3 regions of the Diaphorobacter sp. LI3 genome follow, and region 1 is predicted to be linked to each of the others. Evidence: predicted binding sites of a transcription regulator. Region 1 holds the regulator's gene; each other region holds the start of a gene.
The links. The regulator LexA, encoded in region 1, represses DNA repair genes until DNA is damaged. The targets are predictions, from matches to a motif close to ACTGTATNNNNATACAGT.
Positions count from the first base shown of each region.

Region 2: the regulator LexA is predicted to act here: its motif matches at 3,590-3,607, upstream of imuA (translesion DNA synthesis-associated protein ImuA).
Region 3: the regulator LexA is predicted to act here: its motif matches at 2,110-2,127, upstream of MRB47_RS08090 (PA0069 family radical SAM protein).

Region 1 is NZ_CP094346.1:2,605,401-2,612,091, reverse strand. It holds gene hrpA (ATP-dependent RNA helicase HrpA) at 1-2,157, shown strand, start outside; gene MRB47_RS12070 (CREG family protein) at 2,390-2,890, opposite strand; gene MRB47_RS12065 (hypothetical protein) at 3,012-3,413, opposite strand; gene lexA (transcriptional repressor LexA) at 3,575-4,249, opposite strand; gene MRB47_RS12055 (asparaginase) at 4,332-5,303, shown strand; gene adk (adenylate kinase) at 5,391-6,047, opposite strand; gene kdsB (3-deoxy-manno-octulosonate cytidylyltransferase) at 6,169-6,691, opposite strand, start outside.
Region 2 is NZ_CP094346.1:2,230,591-2,237,281, reverse strand. It holds gene MRB47_RS10345 (error-prone DNA polymerase) at 1-1,433, opposite strand, end outside; gene MRB47_RS10340 (Y-family DNA polymerase) at 1,430-2,839, opposite strand; gene imuA (translesion DNA synthesis-associated protein ImuA) at 2,805-3,572, opposite strand; gene MRB47_RS10330 (HD-GYP domain-containing protein) at 3,689-5,002, opposite strand; gene MRB47_RS10325 (3-oxoacid CoA-transferase subunit B) at 5,155-5,793, opposite strand; gene MRB47_RS10320 (CoA transferase subunit A) at 5,797-6,504, opposite strand; gene MRB47_RS10315 (PAS and helix-turn-helix domain-containing protein) at 6,587-6,691, shown strand, end outside.
Region 3 is NZ_CP094346.1:1,741,186-1,747,876, reverse strand. It holds gene fghA (S-formylglutathione hydrolase) at 1-390, shown strand, start outside; gene MRB47_RS08095 (putative quinol monooxygenase) at 591-890, opposite strand; gene MRB47_RS08090 (PA0069 family radical SAM protein) at 946-2,103, opposite strand; gene rnk (nucleoside diphosphate kinase regulator) at 2,382-2,789, shown strand; gene MRB47_RS08080 (acyltransferase family protein) at 2,845-4,008, opposite strand; gene MRB47_RS08075 (NAD(P)H-dependent flavin oxidoreductase) at 4,195-5,151, opposite strand; gene MRB47_RS08070 (acyl-CoA dehydrogenase) at 5,230-6,691, opposite strand, start outside.

The sequences.
Region 1 (6,691 bases):
GCCGTGCACCTGTCCATGCTGTCGGGCCTGCTGGGCAACATTGGTTACAAGGCCGAGGAGAGCGAGGCCTATCTGGGCGCGCACGGCATCAAGTTCCACCCGCACCCGGGCGCGCACCTGTCCAAGAAGCCCGGCCGCTGGATCGTCGCGGCCGAGCAGGTCGAGACCTCGCGCCTGTACGGCCGCGGTATCGCGGCGATCGAACCGCAATGGCTGGAAGAGGTGGGCGGCCATCTGCTCAAGAAGCAACTGCTGGACCCGCATTGGTCCAAGAAACAGGCCGACGTGGTCGCGCTCGAGCGCGCCACGCTCTACGGCCTGGTGGTCTACAACGGCCGCCGCGTGAGCTATGGCCGCGTGGATCCGTACGAGGCGCGCAACCTGTTCATTCGCCAGGCGCTGGTCGAGGGCGAGTGGGAGACGCATTGGCCGTTCCTGGGCGCCAACCTCAAGCTGGTGCGCAAGGTGCAGGAGCTGGAGCACAAGAGCCGCCGCCAGGACGTGCTGGTGGACGACGAGCTCATCTTCGCCTTCTACGACCAGCAGATTCCCAAAGACGTGTACAGCGGCGCCACGTTCGACAAGTGGTTCCGCAGTGCCGGCAAGGAGAACGCCGGCCTGCTGCTTCTCAAGCGCGACGAGCTGATGCGCCATGAGGCCGCGGGCATCACCACCGACAACTTTCCCAAGACGGTGAAGCTGGGCGGCGTGGACTGCACGGCCAGCTACCTGCACAGCCCCGGTGACGCGCGCGACGGGGTCACCGTCACGGTGCCGCTGTTCGTGCTGAACCAGGTGAGCGAGGAGCGTGCGGAATGGCTGGTGCCCGGCATGCTCAAGGACAAGATCCAGGCGCTGCTCAAGAGCCTGCCGCAGCGCCCGCGCAGCCGCTTCGTGCCGCTGCCGGAAAGTGCTGCGCGGCTGGCGTCGCTGTTCACCGAGGAAGAGCGTTGGGCCCAGGGCAGCTTGATCGACACGCTGCTCAAGCAAGTGCGCGATGAAACCTCGCTCGACGTGAAGCGCGCGGACTTCAAGCTGGACATGCTCAGCCCGCACCTGTTCATGAACTTTCGCGTGACGGATGAGCACGGCCGCCAGCTCGGCCAGGGACGCAACCTGGGCGCGCTCAAGGCGGAGTGGGGGAGCAAGGCACGTGGGGCGTTCCAGGCGCTTGCTTCATTAAAGATAGCTGGTGGCGCTCACCAGAAGCCAGACTCCGGTGGAAAACCATCTGAAACCAAGGAAAACCGGGCGCCAGCAGCTATAAAAAAAGAACCACTCGTCGGCGCGCCCGCGGCCCGCAAGGCCGATGCCCGCTACGAGGATTGGAGCTTTGGCGAACTGCCCGAGCTGATGGAAATCGCCAAGGGTAGCCAGACGCTGATCGGCTTCCCCGCGCTCATCGACCACGGCGATGCGGTGGGCATCGAGGTGTTCGACGAACCCGAAGTCGCCGCCGCGCGCCACCGCGTGGGCCTGCGCCGGCTGTTTGCGCTGCAGATCAAGGACGCGCTCAAGTACCTGGAAAAGAACATCCCCGATCTGCAGAAGATGGCTGTGGCCTTCATGCCGCTGGGCACGCAGGAGGAGCTGCGCGCACAAATCATCGACGTGGCCATCGACCGCGCCTTCCTGCAAGAGCCGCTGCCCAGCAACGAGGCACAGTTCAAGCAGCGCGTGCAGGACGGGCGCGGGCGCCTCACGCTGATCGCCAACGAGGTGGCGCGCATGGCGGCGGCCATCCTCATCGAATACGCCGCCACGCAGCGCAAGATCAAGGACACCAAGAACGCTCCCGAGGCCACGGCCGACGCGTCACAGCAGCTGCAGCGCCTGATGCCCAAGCACTTCATCGCCGCCGCGCCCTGGGCGCAGCTGCAGCACTACGCGCGCTACCTCAAGGCCATCACCACGCGTCTGGACAAGTACCGCGCCGACCCGGCACGCGATGCCGCCAAGCTCAAGGAACTGCAGCCGCTGGAGCAGCGGTACTGGCGCCTGGTCGCCGAGCGCAAGGGCCAGGTGGACGCCCGCATGCAGGAGTACCGCTGGATGCTGGAGGAACTGCGCGTGAGCTTCTTCGCGCAGGAGTTGCGCACGCCGTATCCGGTCAGCGGCAAGCGGCTGGACAAGGTCTGGTCGCAACTGGTGTCTTGAGGGGCTCTCGCGCGGGGCAAGCCTGCAGGACAGGTGTGCCGCCACCGGCTGCCGTGGGCGGGGCCGTTCATGCTTTGGCGCGCACCGCGAGCGTCCGCCAACCCGTCACCCAGCCGGCCCTGGCCGCGACCTGTGTGTGGCCTTCCCGGGCACCGGGCTAGCGGCCGCCAGCGCTCGCCTGGGCGGAACGGCCCTTGCCATCCAACTGCTGGCGGCGCCGATCGCCCCAGCGTCAAGACGTGAGCAGCGCCTTCAGCTCTTCGGCGGACAAGTCCCGCGCCGCGCCAAACCCTGCCACGTGGCGGCCCACCGAAGGGATGATCTGCACGAACTGGAAGTCGCCCAGCGTCGTCATGGGCGCTGCCTCAGGAAAGCGCCGCAGGTAGGCGGCGCGCGCGCTGGCGGCTGCCTCGGGCGCAAGCAGTACGGCTTGCCCTTGGATGGCAACGCGCTCCAGCGCATGCACGGGCTGGGCCGCGTCCTCGGGCGCCGTGATCAGGAGAGAAACCGCGGGCGATTGCCGCAGGTTGCGGGTATGGGCGGCGAGGGCGCTGACATGCAATACCAGCACCTGGGCCGTGGAGTCGATGGCATACGGAACGAACGACACCGCCGGCGTTGTGAATGGCACCGATTCCGCGCCGGGCAGGGTTTGCAGCGTTGCCAGCGCGGCCGTGCGCCGGCCCCACAGCAGTTGCCGCAGCAAGCGGTCCAGGCGGGACTCGTGGGTCATGGCGTGCTTGGGGGCGGGAAGTTGCAAGTGCCGTGCATTGTAGAAACGGGCCTGCGATGAACGCGCTGCGGCCGCGACGCCTTCGAAAAGTGTCAGAAGCGGTCGCAGCAGTGCCCCGCGGTCAGCGCAGGGCCAGGCGCTCCAGTTCCGCGCACACATCGGCCATGCGGCCGGAAATCACGAGCTTGCAGGCGTCGTCGGTGTCATGGCGCAGGATCACGCGCAGGGGGAGCGAACGGGTGGAGATCGCAGGCCGCAGACCTGTGTGCTGCATGGCCGCATCCGCGGCAGGCATGGCAAAGGCGCGGTGGCGGGCCGGATTTTCTTGCGCCATACCCGCCACGGCGGGGCTATCGAGAGGGCCGGCGTTGGGCGTCGCTCCCTGGAGCGCATCGGCGCGTCCGTGCGTGGTGCAGGCAGAGGTTGCCGCGCCGCGCGACATATGGCGTGCAGCCAGTCCCCATCGGCGCAGGCGGCGCAAGGGGCGGGAAAGGGAGGCAAAGGCAAAGAGGGCAAATCCCATGTGAAGACTCCGGCATGCCAGGGCATGAAGGTGGAACACAGGCAGGATTGCCAAGGACGTCAAGCGCGCATCCGCAGGGTTGGCATGCCGCAGCCACGGGGCATGCCCGGGCTACCGCCTGCCAAACGCCCGCCACCTGCGGCGGCGCTGCATTCAACGGACTACATGAGCATGGTGTTGCGTATCAGGCCCACGGCCAGCCCTTCGATCTCGAAAGGTTCGCCCGGCTCGACGCGGATCACCGGGTAGTCGGGGTTCTCGGGCAGCAGTTCGATGGCGCTGCCTGTGCGGCGCAGGCGCTTGACCGTGACGTCATCGCCCAGGCGCGCCACGATGATTTGCCCGTTGCGCGCCTCGCGCGTTGCCTGTACGGCGAGCAGGTCGCCGTCCATGATGCCCGCGTCGCGCATGGACATGCCGCGCACCTTGAGCAGGTAGTCGGGCTTGTGCGCAAACAGGCTGCCTTCCACCGTATAGGTCTGGTCCACATGCTCCTGGGCGAGAATGGGCGAGCCGGCCGCCACGCGGCCCACCAGCGGCAGCGTGAGCTGCGACAGGCCGGGTATCGGCAGGTTGAACTGGGCGCCGCGCGCCGCATTGATGTTGCGCACGGTTTCGCCGCGCAGGCGGATGCCGCGCGAGGTGCCGCTGACCAGTTCGATCACGCCCTTGCGGGCCAGCGCCTGCAGGTGCTCCTCGGCCGCGTTGGCGGACTTGAAACCCAGCTCTGCCGCGATCTCGGCGCGGGTGGGCGGGGCGCCGGTGCGCGCGATGGCGGTCTGGATCAGGTCCAGGATCTGCTGCTGGCGGGCGGTGAGCTTGGGACTGTCGAGCATGGTGCGATCCAATGCGGTCGGTGGTTGAGTGGGTTACTGTTTTTTAATCCAGTATCTGTATTTTTGAACAGTTTTTGGAGGGATGCAAGTGGCAGCTGCAAGAAAAATCGTCGTTATGGGCACCGGCGGCACGATTGCGGGCTCTTCCGCGGTGCAAGGTGCGAACGTGGGCTACACGGCCGGGCAGATCGGCGTGGAGCAATTGCTGGCCGCGGTGCCCGGGCTGGTGCAGGCCGGGGGCGGCGCGCTGGTGGCCGAACAGGTGGCGCAGCTGGACAGCAAGGACATGGGCTTTGACGTGTGGGCGCGCCTGGCCGGTCGCTGCGCCGCACACCTGGCCGACCCGGCCGTTGCCGGCGTCGTCGTCACCCACGGCACGGATACGCTGGAGGAAACCGCCTGGCTGCTGCACAACCTGCTCGATACCACCGCCAAGCCGGTGGTACTGACCTGTGCCATGCGCCCGGCCACGGCGCTCGCGCCGGACGGGCCGCAGAACCTGCTGGATGCCGTCACGCTGGCGGCCGATCCCTCAGCGCGGGGGGTTCTGATGGCGGCCGCTGGCGTGGTGCACGGGGCACGCGAGGTGAGCAAGGTGCACCCGCTGCGGCTGGACGCGTTCGACTCCGGCGATGCTGGGCCTCTGGGATGGATGGAAGCGGGGCGCGTGCGCTGGGCCCGCGGCCTTGCGCCGCAGGTGGAACAGCCCGCGCATGGCGCGCTGGTGCCGATCCTGCCAGATGCAGCCTGGCCACGCGTGGAAATCGTCCTCAGCCACGCCAGCGCGGATGGCGCGTTGGTGGACTGGCTGGTGGAGAAGGGCGTGCGCGGCATCGTGGTGGCCGCCACCGGCAATGGCACGCTGCACCATGCGCTGGAGGCCGCGCTCGCGCGTGCCGTGGCGGCCGGGGTGCAGGTGCGCGTGGCTTCGCGCTGCCCGCAGGGGCGGATGATGGACCTGACGGGTACGCCCTGGCGCGATGCGGATGGGCTGAGCCCTGTGAAGGCACGGGTCAGCCTGCTGCTGGAGTTGATGCAGTCCGCTAATTCATAAGCACCGTCATGGGCCGAGGCGCTTGCCTGGGCACAAAGCACAACGCCCCGCGTTGCGGGGCGTTGGCGGGCGCCGGCGGCGGGTTCGTCAGCTTGACAGTGCCGTCAGGGCGCGCTGGGTGATTTCCTCCACGCTGCCGGTGCCTTGAATGGCACGATACTTGGGCGCGTTGGCGGGATCGGTCTTGGCCCAGCTGGAGTAATAGTCCACCAGCGGACGGGTCTGGTCGCTGTAGACCTGCAGGCGCTTCTTGACGGTTTCTTCCTTGTCGTCCTCGCGCTGCACCAGGGGCTCGCCCGTCACGTCGTCCTTGCCTTCGACCTTGGGCGGGTTGAACTTCACGTGGTAGGTGCGGCCCGAAGCCGGGTGGGAGCGGCGGCCGCTCATGCGCTCGATGATGGCGTCGAACGGCACGTCGATCTCCAGCACATAGTCGAGCTTCACGCCCGCGGCTTTCATGGCGTCTGCCTGGGGGATGGTGCGTGGGAAGCCGTCGAACAGGAAACCCTGGGCACAGTCGGGCTCGGCGATGCGCTCCTTCACCAGGTTAATGATCAGGTCGTCGCTGACGAGCTGGCCCGCATCCATGACGGCCTTGGCCTGCAGGCCCAGGGGCGTGCCGGCCTTGACGGCGGCGCGCAGCATGTCGCCGGTGGAGATCTGGGGGATGCCGAATTTCTGGCAGATGAACGCGGCCTGCGTACCCTTTCCGGCGCCGGGAGCGCCGAGCAGAATCAGTCTCATGGATGTCCTCTAGTGTTTTGAAATCAGCGGGCACGCTTGCCGTCGGCGCGCCAGCGCGGGACAGGTGCTCTTGTTGCGAACAAGGATAGCACGCGGGCCATGCGCCAAGCTGACGGCCGCGCTAGCCGCCCAGGAGGGTGCGCACGCGCTCCAGGTCGGCTGGCGTGTCCACGCCCGCACCGGGTGCGCTGCCGGTCACGTGCACGGCGATGCGGTGCCCGTGCCAGAGGGCGCGCAGCTGCTCCAGCGCTTCCAGTTGCTCGGTCGGCGCCGCTGGCAGCTGTGGAAAGTGGCGCAGAAAGCCTGCCCGGTAGCTGTAGATGCCGATGTGCCGTAGCGGTGCGAAACCCACGGGCACCCCCGGTTGGCCCGGCTGCCACCAGAGGCTGCCCGGCGCGTGGTCGCGTGCATGGGGGATGGGGGCGCGGCTGAAGTAGTGCGCGAGGCCCTGCGCGTCCAGCACCACCTTCACCACGTTAGGGTTCGCAAAGTCCTCCGCGCTGTCGATGGCGTGCGCGGCGGTGCCCATGCTGGCATCGCCGCGTGCATGCAGCAGTGCGGCCACGGCGTCGATCAGCCGTGGGTCGATGAGGGGCTCGTCACCCTGTACGTTCACCACAATGTCTTCGCCCGCCAGGCCCAGC
Region 2 (6,691 bases), 370 kb from region 1:
TGGCGCGCCAGTTGCAGCCACAGCGCGGCCGTGTGCGCGCCCAGCGGCTCGCCCAGGCGCTCGGCCAGCGCCAGCAGGTGCTCCGTGGCCAGCACGTCGTCGAACCAGTGGTGCTCCTTGGCGAACGCATCCACCAACGCCGGCGCCACACCCAGGGCCTTGCCCACGTCGCGCAGGGCGCTGCGCGTGCGGTAGCTGATGACCACCGCGGTGATCGCGGAGCGCTCGCGCCCGTACTTGTCGTAGATGTACTGGATGACGGTCTCGCGCCGGTCGTGCTCGAAGTCCACGTCGATATCGGGCGGCTCGCTGCGTTCGCGGCTGATGAAACGCTCGAACAGCAGGCGCGTCTTCTGCGGGTCCACCGCCGTGATGCCCAGGCAGTAGCACACCGCCGAGTTGGCCGCCGAGCCCCGCCCCTGGCACAGGATGCCTTGGCTGCGCGCATAGCGCACGATGTCGTGCACCGTGAGGAAGTACATCTCGTACCCGCACTCGGCGATCAGCGCCAGTTCCTTCTCGACCTGCGTCACCACCGCTTCTGGCACGCCATCGGGGTAACGGACACGCGCGCCCTCCCAGGTGAGGCAGGCCAGCGTCTGGCTTGCCGTCATGCCGGGCTGCACGGTCTCCAGCGGGTAGCGGTACTTGATCTCGTTCAGGCTGAAGGTGCAGCGCGCCGCCACCTGCAGCGTGGCCGCCAGCAGCGCGGGCGGGTACAGGCCCGCCAGCCGGCTGCGCGGGCGCAGGCGCTTCTCGGCATGCGGCTGCAGCGCGAAGCCGCACGCGGCCACGCTGCGGCCCAGGCGCACGGCGGTCAGTACGTCCTGCAGCGGCTTGGCCGCGCGCGAGTGCATGTGCACGTCACCCGCGGCCACCAACGGCAGGCCCAGCTGCGCGCCGGCCTGCGTGAGCGTGCGCAGCCACAGGCCGTCGTCCGGCGCGGTGTGCAGCTCTACCGCCAGCCAGCAGTTAGAGCCAAATAGGCCTCTAACGCTTTCCAGACAAGCGCTGACAGCTACTAAATCAGAAGCATCCACAAACGCCTCGCGCCGGGGCGCCAGCAGCACCTCGCAGCCCTGCAGCAGCGCCCAGGGCGACTGGGCATCCACGCGGTAGCCGCCCTTGCCGGCACGCTGGCGCGCGGCGGTGATGAACTCGCACAGGTCGCCCCAGCCCTGCACGTCGCGCGCCAGTGCCACGATGCGCACGTCGCCCCAGCAGAACTCGCTGCCCACGATGAGCGGCAGGCCCAGCGCCTGCGCCGTGCCATGGGCGCGCACCACGCCGGCGACGGAGCATTCGTCGGTCAGCGCCAGGGCGCTGTAGCCCAGTTCGTGCGCGCGCTGCACCAGTTCCTGTGGGTGCGAGGCGCCGCGCTGAAAGCTGAAGTTGCTCAGCGCGTGCAGCTCTGCGTAGGCGGGCAGCATCATCCGTACACCCCCTGCAAGAACCAGCCGCCCGTGGCCCGGTCGCGGAAGATCCAGACGGTGCCCGCCGCCGGGTTGTGGGCAACGAAATAGTCGCGCCGCACCAGGGCCGAGCCACCATCCTGCGCGCCATTTTGTGCACTGACCTGCACATCGCTCTCGTCGTCGTTCAGGTCCGCTGCGGCCTCCCACCAGCCGGTTTCCACGCGCTGCGGCCCGTCCAGCAAGCGCAGCGGCTGGCCGTGCAGGCAAGGCCGGCTGCCGCGCAGGGCCAGCGGCCGCGCAGGCCGCACGAGCCAGGGCGGAAGCAAGGGCGCGAGGGTGCAGTCCTGTGCGGGCGCCGGCGGCGAGGCGCGGGCCGCCAAGGCCGGTTGCCACTGTTGCATGCATTCGGGACGGTGGTCTGCCTGGGACCGCGGCACCCGCAGGCTGTCCGCGCCCAGGCGGGCCGAGAGGCGCTCGACGAACTGGTGCCAGGGCTCGCCCTGCCCCGCCCCCGCGTCGCCTGGCTGGGGCGGCAGCAGGTCCGCGCTGGCCTGTGGCATGGGCGCGGTTTGCAGGCTGCGCAGCGCCAGCCGGCTCACGGGCGCGGCCAGGCGCTGGTGCGCCAGGCGCTCGGCCAGCAGGCGGCGCAGGTGCGCCATGCCCTGCAGCGGTTCGGCCGTGCGCAGCGTGAGGCTCTGCCAGGGGGGCAGGTCCACGCCGTCGATACGGCGCAGGTCATGGCGCCAGGCCAGCTCCAGCGCCTGCACGCCCTGGTGGCGCGCGCGCAGCCAGCCCTGCAGTGCATCCAGCAGGCGCTGGCCGGCCCACAGCAGCGCGGGGGCCGATTCGGCCAGCGCGGGCAGTTCCAGCTCCAGCGCGAACTGCTCGGGCAGCGTGATCCAGTCCAGGCCATGCGGTGCGTCGCCCCAGGCGCGGTCCAGCGCCGCCAGGGGTTCGGCGCCGAAGCGCCGCGCCACCCCGGCGCGCGGCAGCGCACGCACGGCGCCCCAGGTGCGGCAGCCCAGCTGCTGCAGCGCCTGGGCATGCGGGCGCAGCGCCGAGAGGGTGGCAACCGGCAGATCGTGCGGCAGCCGCCGCGGCACGGGCCGGCCCTGGCGCTGCAGGCGCAGCAGGGCCAGGGCTTGCAGCGCCGTGGGCGCACTGGCCCAGAGAGACCCGCCCTCCAGGGTTTCGGGCCCGGGGGGCGCGTGGTCACGCAGCAGGCTTTGCAGAGCGGCGCGCCCGCCCCACAGGCGTTCGGTACCGCTCACCTCCAGCAGCAGCGCTTCGTCCACAAGGGCTACGCGCGGCGTGAAGCGCAGCGCCCACCAGCCCTGCGCGGCAGGCGGCAGGCCGATCACGGGCCCGGTGGCAGGCCCGGTCGTGGCCTCAATGGGTGGCAAGTGCCAGGCAAGCCAATGCATCCTCCACCTCCTGCGGTGTGCGGCCCCCCATGCCCCAGGCGGCCGCCTGCACCTGGCGGCGCCATTGGGCCTGTGCCTGCAGCGCCACGGCCAGTACCGGCGTGCGTGCGGGCAGTGCCACGGGCTGCGCCAGCGGCGGGCCGCGCCGCTTGACGACATGGACGTGCAGCTCCTCGCCCTGCGGTTGCAGCCACAGGCGCAGCGGCGCGGGCGATGCCTGCGCGCGCGAGCGCTCGGGACGCATCACCCACAGCAGTTGGCGGTGCTGCGCGGCCGCCAGCTGCAGCCGCCGCAGCATGGCGGCAGGCACCTGCGGCAGCCAGGCCAGCACGGCGCGCACGTCGCGGCAACGCAGCGCCTGCTCGCAAGCCCATGCCGCGGCCATGTCCGCACGCGGGCTGGACGGGTGAATGCAGCACAGCCGGTCGGCGGCAAGCCCCAGGGGTTGCAGCGCCGGCAGGAAGGGCTCCAGCGGCGGCGTGACCAGTACCGCGCGTCCCGGGCCTTGCGCCAGGTGCGCGGCCAGGGCCGGCATCACCAGGGTCCACTCGGGATGGGCCTGGGGAGGCAGCAGCAACTCGCTCATGCACCCCAGCGGCCACCCCCCACCGGGCAGTTGCGCATCCAGCGGCGCATGGCCCGTGGCCAGCGCCGGCTGCGGCGCGTGCGCCCAGGCATCGCCCTGCCAGACGCCGGGCAGCGCGTTCAGGGAAGAGGAAAGAAAAGCCGCCATGCGAACCGCCGATGAATACTGTTCAAATATACAGTAATCATCGGCGGTTGGCGGTTTCAACCCGGCCGGCGTCAGGGCCTAGCGTCTGATCCGGCGGTGCGTCAGGAGCGCAGATTTCAGCGCTGCGCCAAGCGCACTGCGCAGGCATCGCGCCACTGCACGACCGCCTGGTCGCCCGCCTGCGGGCTGTGTTGCAGCGTGAGCCAGCGGCTGTGGGTGGCGTCCACGATGCCCTGCAGTTGCCACAGGGCTTCCCGCCCCAGCAGGGCCAGTTCGGCCAAGCCTTGTTCATCGCCCTGCAGGTATTGCAGGGCCTCGGCCTGCTGCTGGGGATGGGAGCCGGCCTCGAACAGGGTTTTTTGCAGCGCGGAAAGCCGCTGCTCCACGAAGGCGCAGGCCTCGGATTCCGCAGCCTCTGGCGACAGCCCGGCGCGGCGGGTGTCCCAGTCGCCGAAGGCCGTGGACAGCTGTTCAATGAGCCGCTCCACATCTGCCGGCGTGACCTGCACATCGGTCTGCACGGCGCGTATCTGCAGCACGGGCAGCAGACAGGCGATGAGCGCTGCGGGGAACTTGCGGTGGTTCAGGCGCAGCGTGAGCGACAGGCGCTGGGCCGCGGCCTCGTTGGCGTATTTTTCAAAGAAGGCGGCCACCACCTCGGCCACCATCAGGATCTGCCCCATGAGCGAGATCTGGTCCCCCTGCAGGCCGCGCGGATAACCGCTGCCATCCATGCATTCATGGTGTTCCAGCACGGCCTGCTCCACCACGCGCGGGAACATGTTCTGCCCCCGGATGATCAACATGGCCGTGATGGGGTGCGCCATGAGCTGCTGGCGCCCGACGGCCGTCATCTTGTTGGCCGGGTCGTGCCAGACGGGGTCCATGTGCAGCACGCCGATGTCGTGCAGCAGCGCCGCAGTCGCCAGAGGCACGCATTCGCGGTCGCTCCAGCCGCTCTTGATGCCCAGGTACACGGCCGCCAGCATCATGCGCACGCTGTGCTCGAACAGCGCCGGATGCTGCTCGCGCATGACGGTGAGCTTGAAGGCCAGCGACGGCGGCAGCAGCAAGGCGCGCACGGGCGCGAGCAGCTTCTCGGCGGTCATGCCATCCAGCGTGTGCACCAGCAGATAGGCCAGCGTGTCGTGCTCGCACTGCGACGCGGCCAGTTGCACGATGGACTGCACGCTGACCATGTCGTCCATGGCCAGATGCTCGTCGATGCTACCGCGCAGCTTGTGCTTGACCAAGCGGTCGTAGAGCCGGCTGTCCACGCGCGCGCCCTTGTCTACCAGCTTGATGCCCCGGTCGGTGTAAAGCGCTTCCTGCGTGACCACGGTGCGGCGATCGGCCATGTCGGTGATGGCACGCAGGTAATGGCTGTCTCCGTCGGCAAAAGCCGCCGGGCTGAGGTCGGGTGCGTTCATGCGCAGACGAAATGTTAAAAAATGTCACGCGCACTATACGGCGCTTTGCCTTGCGCAAAAAGACAAAAAAGCCGGGTGATCCCACCCGGCCCGTAGTTTTGGCCCCGCGCCCCCGCCGTGCATGCGCATGGCGGCCTGGCGGGTGCCTGTCCTCAGCGCAGCAGCGGCACGCCGGTCTTGGACTGGATGTCCTCGAAGCTCACACCCGGCGCCAGTTCCACCAGTTTCAGGCCTTCGGGGGTGACGTCCATCACGCCCAGGTCGGTGATGATGCGGTCCACCACGCCCACGCCCGTCAGCGGCAGCGTGCAGGCCGGCAGGATCTTCAGGTCGGTGGTGCCGTCCTTCTTGCGCGCCACATGCTCCATGAGCACGATCACGCGCTTGACACCGGCCACCAGGTCCATGGCGCCGCCCATGCCCTTGACCATCTTGCCGGGGATCATCCAGTTGGCCAGGTCGCCCTTCTCGCTGACCTGCATGGCGCCCAGGATGGACAGGTTGATCTTGCCGCCGCGGATCATCGCGAACGACTGGTCCGAACTGAAGATGGACGAACCGGGGATGGTGGTGACGGTCTGCTTGCCGGCGTTGATGAGGTCGGCATCCACCTTGTCCTCGGTGGGAAAGGCTCCGATGCCCAGCATGCCGTTCTCCGACTGCAGCCACACCTCTTTATCGCCGGTGAAATTGGCCACCAGCGTGGGAATGCCTATCCCTAAGTTGACGTAGAAGCCGTCTTCGAGTTCTTGCGCGGCGCGGGCCGCCATCTGGTCTTGGGTCCACGGCATGGTTCAGGCTCCTGCTTTCTCGGTGATGGTGCGCTTCTCGATGCGCTTCTCGGGGGTCGGGTTGTGCACGATGCGGTGCACGTAGATGCCGGGCAGGTGGATCTGGTCGGGGTCCAGGGCGCCGGTCTCCACCACCTCCTCCACCTCGACGATGCACAGCTTGCCGGCCATGGCGGCGGCCGGGTTGAAGTTGCGCGCCGTCAGGCGGAACTGGAGATTGCCCGACTTATCGGCCCGCTGCGCCTTGACCAGCGAGACCTGCGGCACCAGCGAGCGTTCCATCACGTAGGTCTCGCCGTCGAACTCGCGCAGCTCCTTGCCCTCGGCCACGATGGTGCCCACACCGGTTTTGGTGAAGAAGGCCGGGATGCCCGCGCCGCCGGCGCGCAGCTTCTCGGCCAGCGTGCCCTGCGGGGTGAACTCCAGCTCCAGCTCGCCCGCGAGGTACTGGCGCTCGAACTCCTTGTTCTCGCCCACGTAGGAGCTGATCATCTTCTTGATCTGGCGCGTCTCCAGCAGCTTGCCCAGGCCGAAGCCGTCAACGCCCGCGTTGTTGGAAATCACCGTGAGGTCCTTCACGCCGCTGGCCTGCAGCGCATCGATCAAAGCCTCTGGAATGCCGCACAGGCCGAAACCGCCAACGGCCATCAGCTGGCCATCGGCCACGACGCCCTTGAGCGCTTCGGCCGCCGAGGGGTAAAGCTTGTTCACTACAGTCTCCTGGTTTGCTGGGTGGATGCGCTACGATACTACGTAGTTTTCTAAGTAGTTTTCCCTAAAGACTTGCACCACTATGAATGTTGCCGACTACCGCTTGGCCTTCGAGATGGCACCCGTGGGCCTGGTGATTTCGCGCAACCGCACCATGGTGGACTGCAACCGCCATGTGTGCGAAATG
Region 3 (6,691 bases), 860 kb from region 1:
GCGCTGACGCTGGCACTGCGCCACCCGGGCCGGTTCAAGAGCCTGTCGGCCTTCGCACCCATCTGCGCCCCCACGCGCTGCCCCTGGGGCGAGAAGGCGTTCACCGGCTACCTGGGCCCGGACCGCACCTCCTGGGGAGAGCACGACGCCACCGTGCTCATGGAGAACCAGCCCCTCGCGCCCTACCCCGGCGGCATCCTCATCGACCAGGGGCTGGACGACAAATTCCTGGCCGATCAATTGCACCCGCACCTGTTCGAGGCGGCCTGCAGCGCCATCGGCCAGCCGCTCACGCTGCGCCGCCACGCGGGCTATGACCACGGCTACTACTTCATCCAGAGCTTCATCGACGACCACCTGCGCCACCACGCGCAGCAGTTGGGCGCCTGAGGCAGTGTGAACGAACCGCCCGGCTCGCTCTTTCAGCCCAACCTGTCCGCGCGCCGTTGCGGATGCCCGCTACAGCCCGCACGAGGGGTGCGCCTTGCGCCGCGACTGGCCGCGATTGGCCGCGTTTCTGCCGCCCTTTCGCGGTGGCCCGGGCCGCCCGAGGTCATGCACCGTCTGACACCCGACGCCCGCCAAACCGCTCACACCGGGCGGGGCGCACCCACCGCGTAAGCGCGCAGGTCACGCCCGCCGATGCCCAGCGCCGGCCACAGAGCGCGCCACTGCGCAATGTGGGCACTGGCGAAGTGCCGGTCCAGGTCGTCCTGGCTGCGCCACAGCTCATGCACGTGGATCAGCCCTGCGTCCAGCACATCCTGCGCATACGCATATTCGATGCACCCCGGTTCGGCCCGTGAGGCCTGCACCATCGCCCGCATGGCCGGCAGCGCGGCGGCCAGCCCGTCCGCCGGCAGGCGGATGGTTCCTACGATCAACAGCATTCAGCACTCCCTCCCTACAGCAAAGCGCCCATGCTAGCCGCGGCGCGCACCGCGCTCAGAACAGCACGCCCTGCCCGCGCGCCAGCGCCGGGCGGTACTGCGACAGGTCCAGTTCCGTGCGCTGGCGGTTCAGGCCCAGGCGCGCACAGGTCTTCTCGAAGCGCTGGCGCAACAGGTCGGCCCACAGGCCCGAGCCCTTCATGCGCGTGGCGTGGCTGCTGTCGTAGCTCTTGCCCGCGATACGCGCGGTTGCGTCGATGCCGTGCAGATCCTGAATGCGCGCCAGGACGCGTTCGGCACGCTGCGGGTAGTGCAGTTGCAGCCACTCGCGCATCAGGGCATTGAGTTCCCACGGCAGGCGGATCACCGTGTAGAAGGCCGAGGTGGCGCCCGCATCGCGCGCGGCGGCCAGCACCTGCTCCATGTCCTCCGTGATGAAAGGAATCTGCGGCGCCACGCTCACGCCGACGGGCACGCCGGCGTCGGCCAGCGCGCGGATGGTGCGCAGCCGCCGATGCGGCGCGGCCGCGCGCGGCTCCAGCACGCGGGCCAGGCGCGCATCCAGCGTGGTGATGGTCACGTAGGCCGCCGCCAGCCGGCTGTGCGCCAGCGGAGCCAGCAGGTCCAGGTCACGTTCCACGCCGCTGCTCTTGGTGATCAGCGAGAACGGGTGTCGTGCATCGCGCATCACCTCGATCAGCGCACGCGTGAGGCGCAGCTCACGCTCCACCGGCTGGTAGCAGTCGGTGGCGGAGCCGATGTTGACCACCGAAGGCCGATGGCTGACGCGCGCCAGCTCGCCCCGCAGCACCTCGGCGATATTGCGCTTGGCGATGATGCGGGTCTCGAAGTCCAGCCCCGGCGACAGGTTGAGGTAGCTGTGCGTGGGCCGTGCGTAGCAGTACACACAGCCATGCTCGCAGCCGCGGTAAGGGTTCACCGACTGCTCGAAGAAAATGTCGGGCGAATCGTTGCCGCACAGCGCGCTGCGCGCGTCTTCCCAGATCACCTGGGTCAGCGGCGCGGCGGGCGCGGCACTTTCGTCGCCCGTCACACCCTCCTCCGGCCCGCCCCAGCCGTCGTCAAACGCCTCGCGCGCATCGCGCATAAAGCGGTGGGCCATACGCGTGGCCGTACCCCGCCCCTTGAGCGGCTGCGCGGGCGCCCATACGACAGGAGCCAGTGAGGGCGGGGGGTCGTCTTCGGAATGCATTGAATGACTGTATAAATAAACAGTTATTCTGGCAATATCCAAAGGCCTACGCCATTTGCCGGAGGGCTGCAAGCGCAGCGCAATTCGCACTGCGCGCGTGTGAGATCGCTTGGCAAACGCGGCACCAGGCCGCACAATTCACCACTTCCGCACCCAATTTGGTGCTTTTTTTGAGAACATGCCTTGGCCCGGACAACCCCGTTGCCCGGGCTTTTGTCCGTTTGAGCGCGGCTGCCCGGCAGACGCGCTTTCACTATCGTTTACAAGGGAATCACACCATGCAGCGCAAGCCCCACATCATCCTGTCGTCCCTGGACCTGGAGCGCATCGAAGCCCTGCTGGAAAAACAAACCGCCCCCTTTCCTGGCCGCGAGGCACTGGAGGCCGAGCTGGACCGCGCCGACGTGTTCGATCCCAAGGACATGCCCCCCAATGTGGTGACCATGAATTCCACCGTGCGCTTCACGCTGCTGGAAACCGGCAAGACGAACACGCTGACGCTGGTCTACCCGAAGGAGATGGACGGCTCAGGCGACAAGGTGTCGGTGTTCGCACCCGTCGGCATCGCACTGCTGGGCCTGAGCGTGGGCGACGAATTCCAGATGCCCAGCCCCACCGGCCAGGTCACTGTGCGCGTGGACGCCATTGATTTCCAACCCGAGAACGCGGGTGAACTGCATCGCTGAGCGCGATCGCACCACCCAAGACCCGAGGCAGCCATGACTGGCTGCCTTTTTTTCGTCAGCGCAGGCCTGCCATGAGCGCGGTGGTCAGCAGGCCGGTTCCCACGAGCCCGGCCTGCCAGCGCAGCGCAGATTGCCATGTGGGAACGTGGCGCTCCACACGCTCGTACAGCAGGTGGCCCGCGGCGATCGACAGCACGAAAGCGATGCCCATGCCCGCCATCGCGGCGGCTACTGACTGCGGCCAGAAGTAGCTTTCCACCGCGTTGACGAGCACGCACACCGCAAAGTGCACGAGGAATACCGAATACGAGATCTGCCCCAGTCGGCTGAGCGGTGCCCAGCCTTGCCAGCGCTGCATGGCCGGGCTGCGCATGGCCACCACCAGCAGCAGCGCAGTCACGCCGGCCAGCGCAATGCGGGGGCGCCACTCCAGCGCCAACGCAGCCACCACCAGCGCCGCGATCAGCAGCGCCCAGCTCCAGGCTCCCAGCGCCCGGGGCGACTGCACGGCCCAGTAGGCCAGCATGCCAAGGCCATAGGCACCGAAGAAATACACCGCCCAGACGTCCCAATCGGCGTCGCGGTTGAAGTACAGCAGCGAGGCGGCGACGCCCGTCGCCACGAGTGCCTGCGCGCCGCTCAGGGCCCAGGGCCAGTAGCGGGACATGCCGCGCGCACGCAGCGCCACCGCCGCGCGTGATACCCCAGTCAGGACCAGCGTGGTGAGCGCAAACAGCTGAAAGTCGATGGCCACGTACCAGACGCCGGCCGACAGCGACTCCTCGTCCAGCACGCTTTGCAGCAGCAGCGCATGCGCGAGCAACTGGCCCAGGTCCGGCACGTCGGATACCGAGGCGTGATCGAACCACGGTTGCACGGTCGCCTGCACGACGATGGCGATCACCAGCGCCACCGCGTAGGGCACCACCAGGCGCACGAAACGCCGTGCGATGCGCTGGGCAGGGTCGGTAAAGCGCGCCTGCCCCTGCGGCGCCAGACTGGCCGCTGCCAGGAATCCCCCCAGCACCAGGAACACCTGCACCGCCATGCGCGCGTATTCGTAGAGCCAGTCGATCAACCCCGGCACCGCTTGGCGCGCCACGTCGGACATGGGCCCGTAGAACGCCAGGTGGTGCCAGACGATGGCGGCGCAGGCCAGGCCTTTGGTGCAGTCGATCAACGCACTGCGGGAGGCATGAGACGGGGTGTGCTGGGACATTCAAAACAGGAACACCGTGCAGGCAGCAGGCCTGCGACGGGGGTTCACGGTAATCGGGCAAGCCCGAGATTTTGCGCCTTTTGCGCTGATGCTGCTGACCGCTACACAGCGCACGTGCATCAACAAAAACGGCGCCCCTGGGGCGCCGTAGGGCCAACGGGGCTACGTTGCAGCCCCGCGCGGGCATCAGCCCAGGGCCAGGCGCTCGCGCGCTTGCTGGTATTCGCGGCGCAGGCGCGCGACGAGTTCAGCCGTCGAAGTGACCTCGGTGATGCTGCCGATGCCCTGGCCGCAGCCCCAGATGTCCTTCCATGCCTTCTTGGCGTCGCCACCGAAGTTCATCTTGCTCGGATCGGACTCCGGTAGGTTGTCGGGATCCAGGCCCGCCGCGCGGATCGACGGCGCCAGGTAGTTGCCGTGCACACCCGTGAACAGATTGCTGTAGACGATGTCGTCGGAGTTGCCCTCGACGATGGCCTGCTTGTACGCATCGATGGCGCGCGCCTCGTGCGTGGCGATGAAGGCCGAGCCGATATAGGCGAAGTCCGCGCCCATGGCCTGCGCGGCCAGGATGGCGCCGCCCGAGGCGATGGAGCCCGACAGCGCGAGCGGACCGTCAAACCATTGGCGGATTTCCTGGATCAGCGCAAACGGGCTCTTCACCCCTGCGTGCCCCCCCGCGCCCGCCGCCACGGCGATGAGGCCGTCGGCCCCCTTCTCGATGGCCTTGTGCGCGAACTTGTTGTTGATGATGTCGTGCAGCACGATGCCGCCCCAGCTGTGCACGGCCTGGTTCACGTCCTCGCGCGCGCCCAGGCTGGTGATGACGATCGGCACCTTGTACTTGGCGCAGATCTGCATGTCGTGCTCCAGCCGGTCGTTGCTCTTGTGCACGATCTGGTTGATAGCGAACGGAGCGGAGGGCGACTCGGGATGCGCCTTGTCCCACGCCGCCAGCGTTTCGGTGATCTCGGCGAGCCAGTCGTCGAGTTGCTCCGCCGGCCGTGCGTTGAGCGCAGGCATGGAGCCCACGATGCCGGCCTTGCACTGCTCGATCACGAGCTGGGGGTTGCTGATGATGAACAGCGGCGAGCCGATGACGGGCAGCGAGGGTTTCTGCAACGCTGGGGGCAGTTTGGACATTCGGACGGTCTCCATAATAAAAATGGGCTGTAGCGCTTTACCCGCAAGCGCTAACAGCTATCAAAACAGAAGCAATTTTCAGAATGCTTCCAGCGGCAGAGCCGTGACGCTGGCCGCACCGTGCACGATTGCGTCGCGCTGGCCCGGCGCCTTGGTCAGCAGGTGGTCGGCATAGAAGCGCGCCGTGGCGATCTTGGCCTGCATGAAGGCCACGTCCTGTCCCTTGGCGGACAGCTCCTGCGCCACCAGCAACGCGCGCGCCAGCTGCCAGCCCGCCACCAGATTGCCGGCCAGCATCAGGTAGGGCACGCTGCCCGCATACACGTCGTTGGGGTGGGCCTTGGCGCCACCTGCGATGAAATCCACCACTTCCAGGAATGCCTGGCGTGCGGCAGCCAGGCGCTGGGCCACCGCTTGAGCGTCGGCCGTGCCGCTGGCGCGCAACTCGCCCTCGGTGGCCTCTATCTGCGCGGCAATCGCCTTGGCCGTCTGGCCGCCGTCGCGCGCCGTCTTGCGGCCCACCAGGTCGTTGGCCTGGATGGCGGTCGTGCCTTCGTAGATGGTGAGGATCTTCGCGTCGCGGTAGTACTGCGCAGCGCCCGTTTCCTCGATGAAGCCCATGCCGCCGTGTACCTGCACGCCCAGGCTGGCCACTTCCAGGCTCATTTCGGTGCTGTAGCCCTTGACCAGTGGCACCATGAATTCATAGAACACCGCGTTCTGCTTGCGCACCTCGGCATCGGGATGGTGGTGCGCGGCGTCGTAGGCCGCAGCGGCCGTGGTGGCCATGGCGCGGCAACCCTCGGTGTAGGCGCGCATGGTCATCAGCATGCGGCGCACGTCGGGGTGGTGAATGATGGCGGCGCTGCCGGCCACGCTGCCGTCCACGGGGCGGCTTTGTACGCGGTCGCGCGCATACTGCACGGCCTTCTGGTACGCGCGCTCGGCCACCGCGATGCCCTGCACGCCGACGGCGTAGCGCGCGGCGTTCATCATGATGAACATGTATTCCAGGCCGCGGTTTTCCTCACCCACGAGGTAGCCGATGGCGCCGCCGTTATCACCGTACTGCAGTACGGCCGTGGGCGACGCCTTGATGCCCATCTTGTGTTCGATGGACACGCAATGCACGTCGTTGCGCGCGCCCAGGCTGCCATCCTGGTTCACCAGGAACTTGGGCACCACGAACAGGCTGATGCCCTTCACGCCCTCGGGCGCACCCGCCACGCGCGCCAGCACCAGGTGCACGATGTTCTCCGCCATGTCGTGCTCACCATAGGTGATGAAGATCTTGGTGCCGAAGACCTTGTACGTACCGTCGGGCTGGGGGTCGGCCTTGGTGCGCACCAGCGCCAGGTCGGAGCCTGCCTGCGGCTCGGTCAGGTTCATGGTGCCGGTCCACTCGCCCGTGACCAGCTTTTCCAGGTAGGTGGCCTTGAGTTCGTCGCTGCCGGCCGTGAGCAGCGCCTCGATGGCACCATCGGTCAGCAGCGGGCACAGCGCAAAGCTCAGGTTGGCGCTGTTGAGCATTTCCACGCAG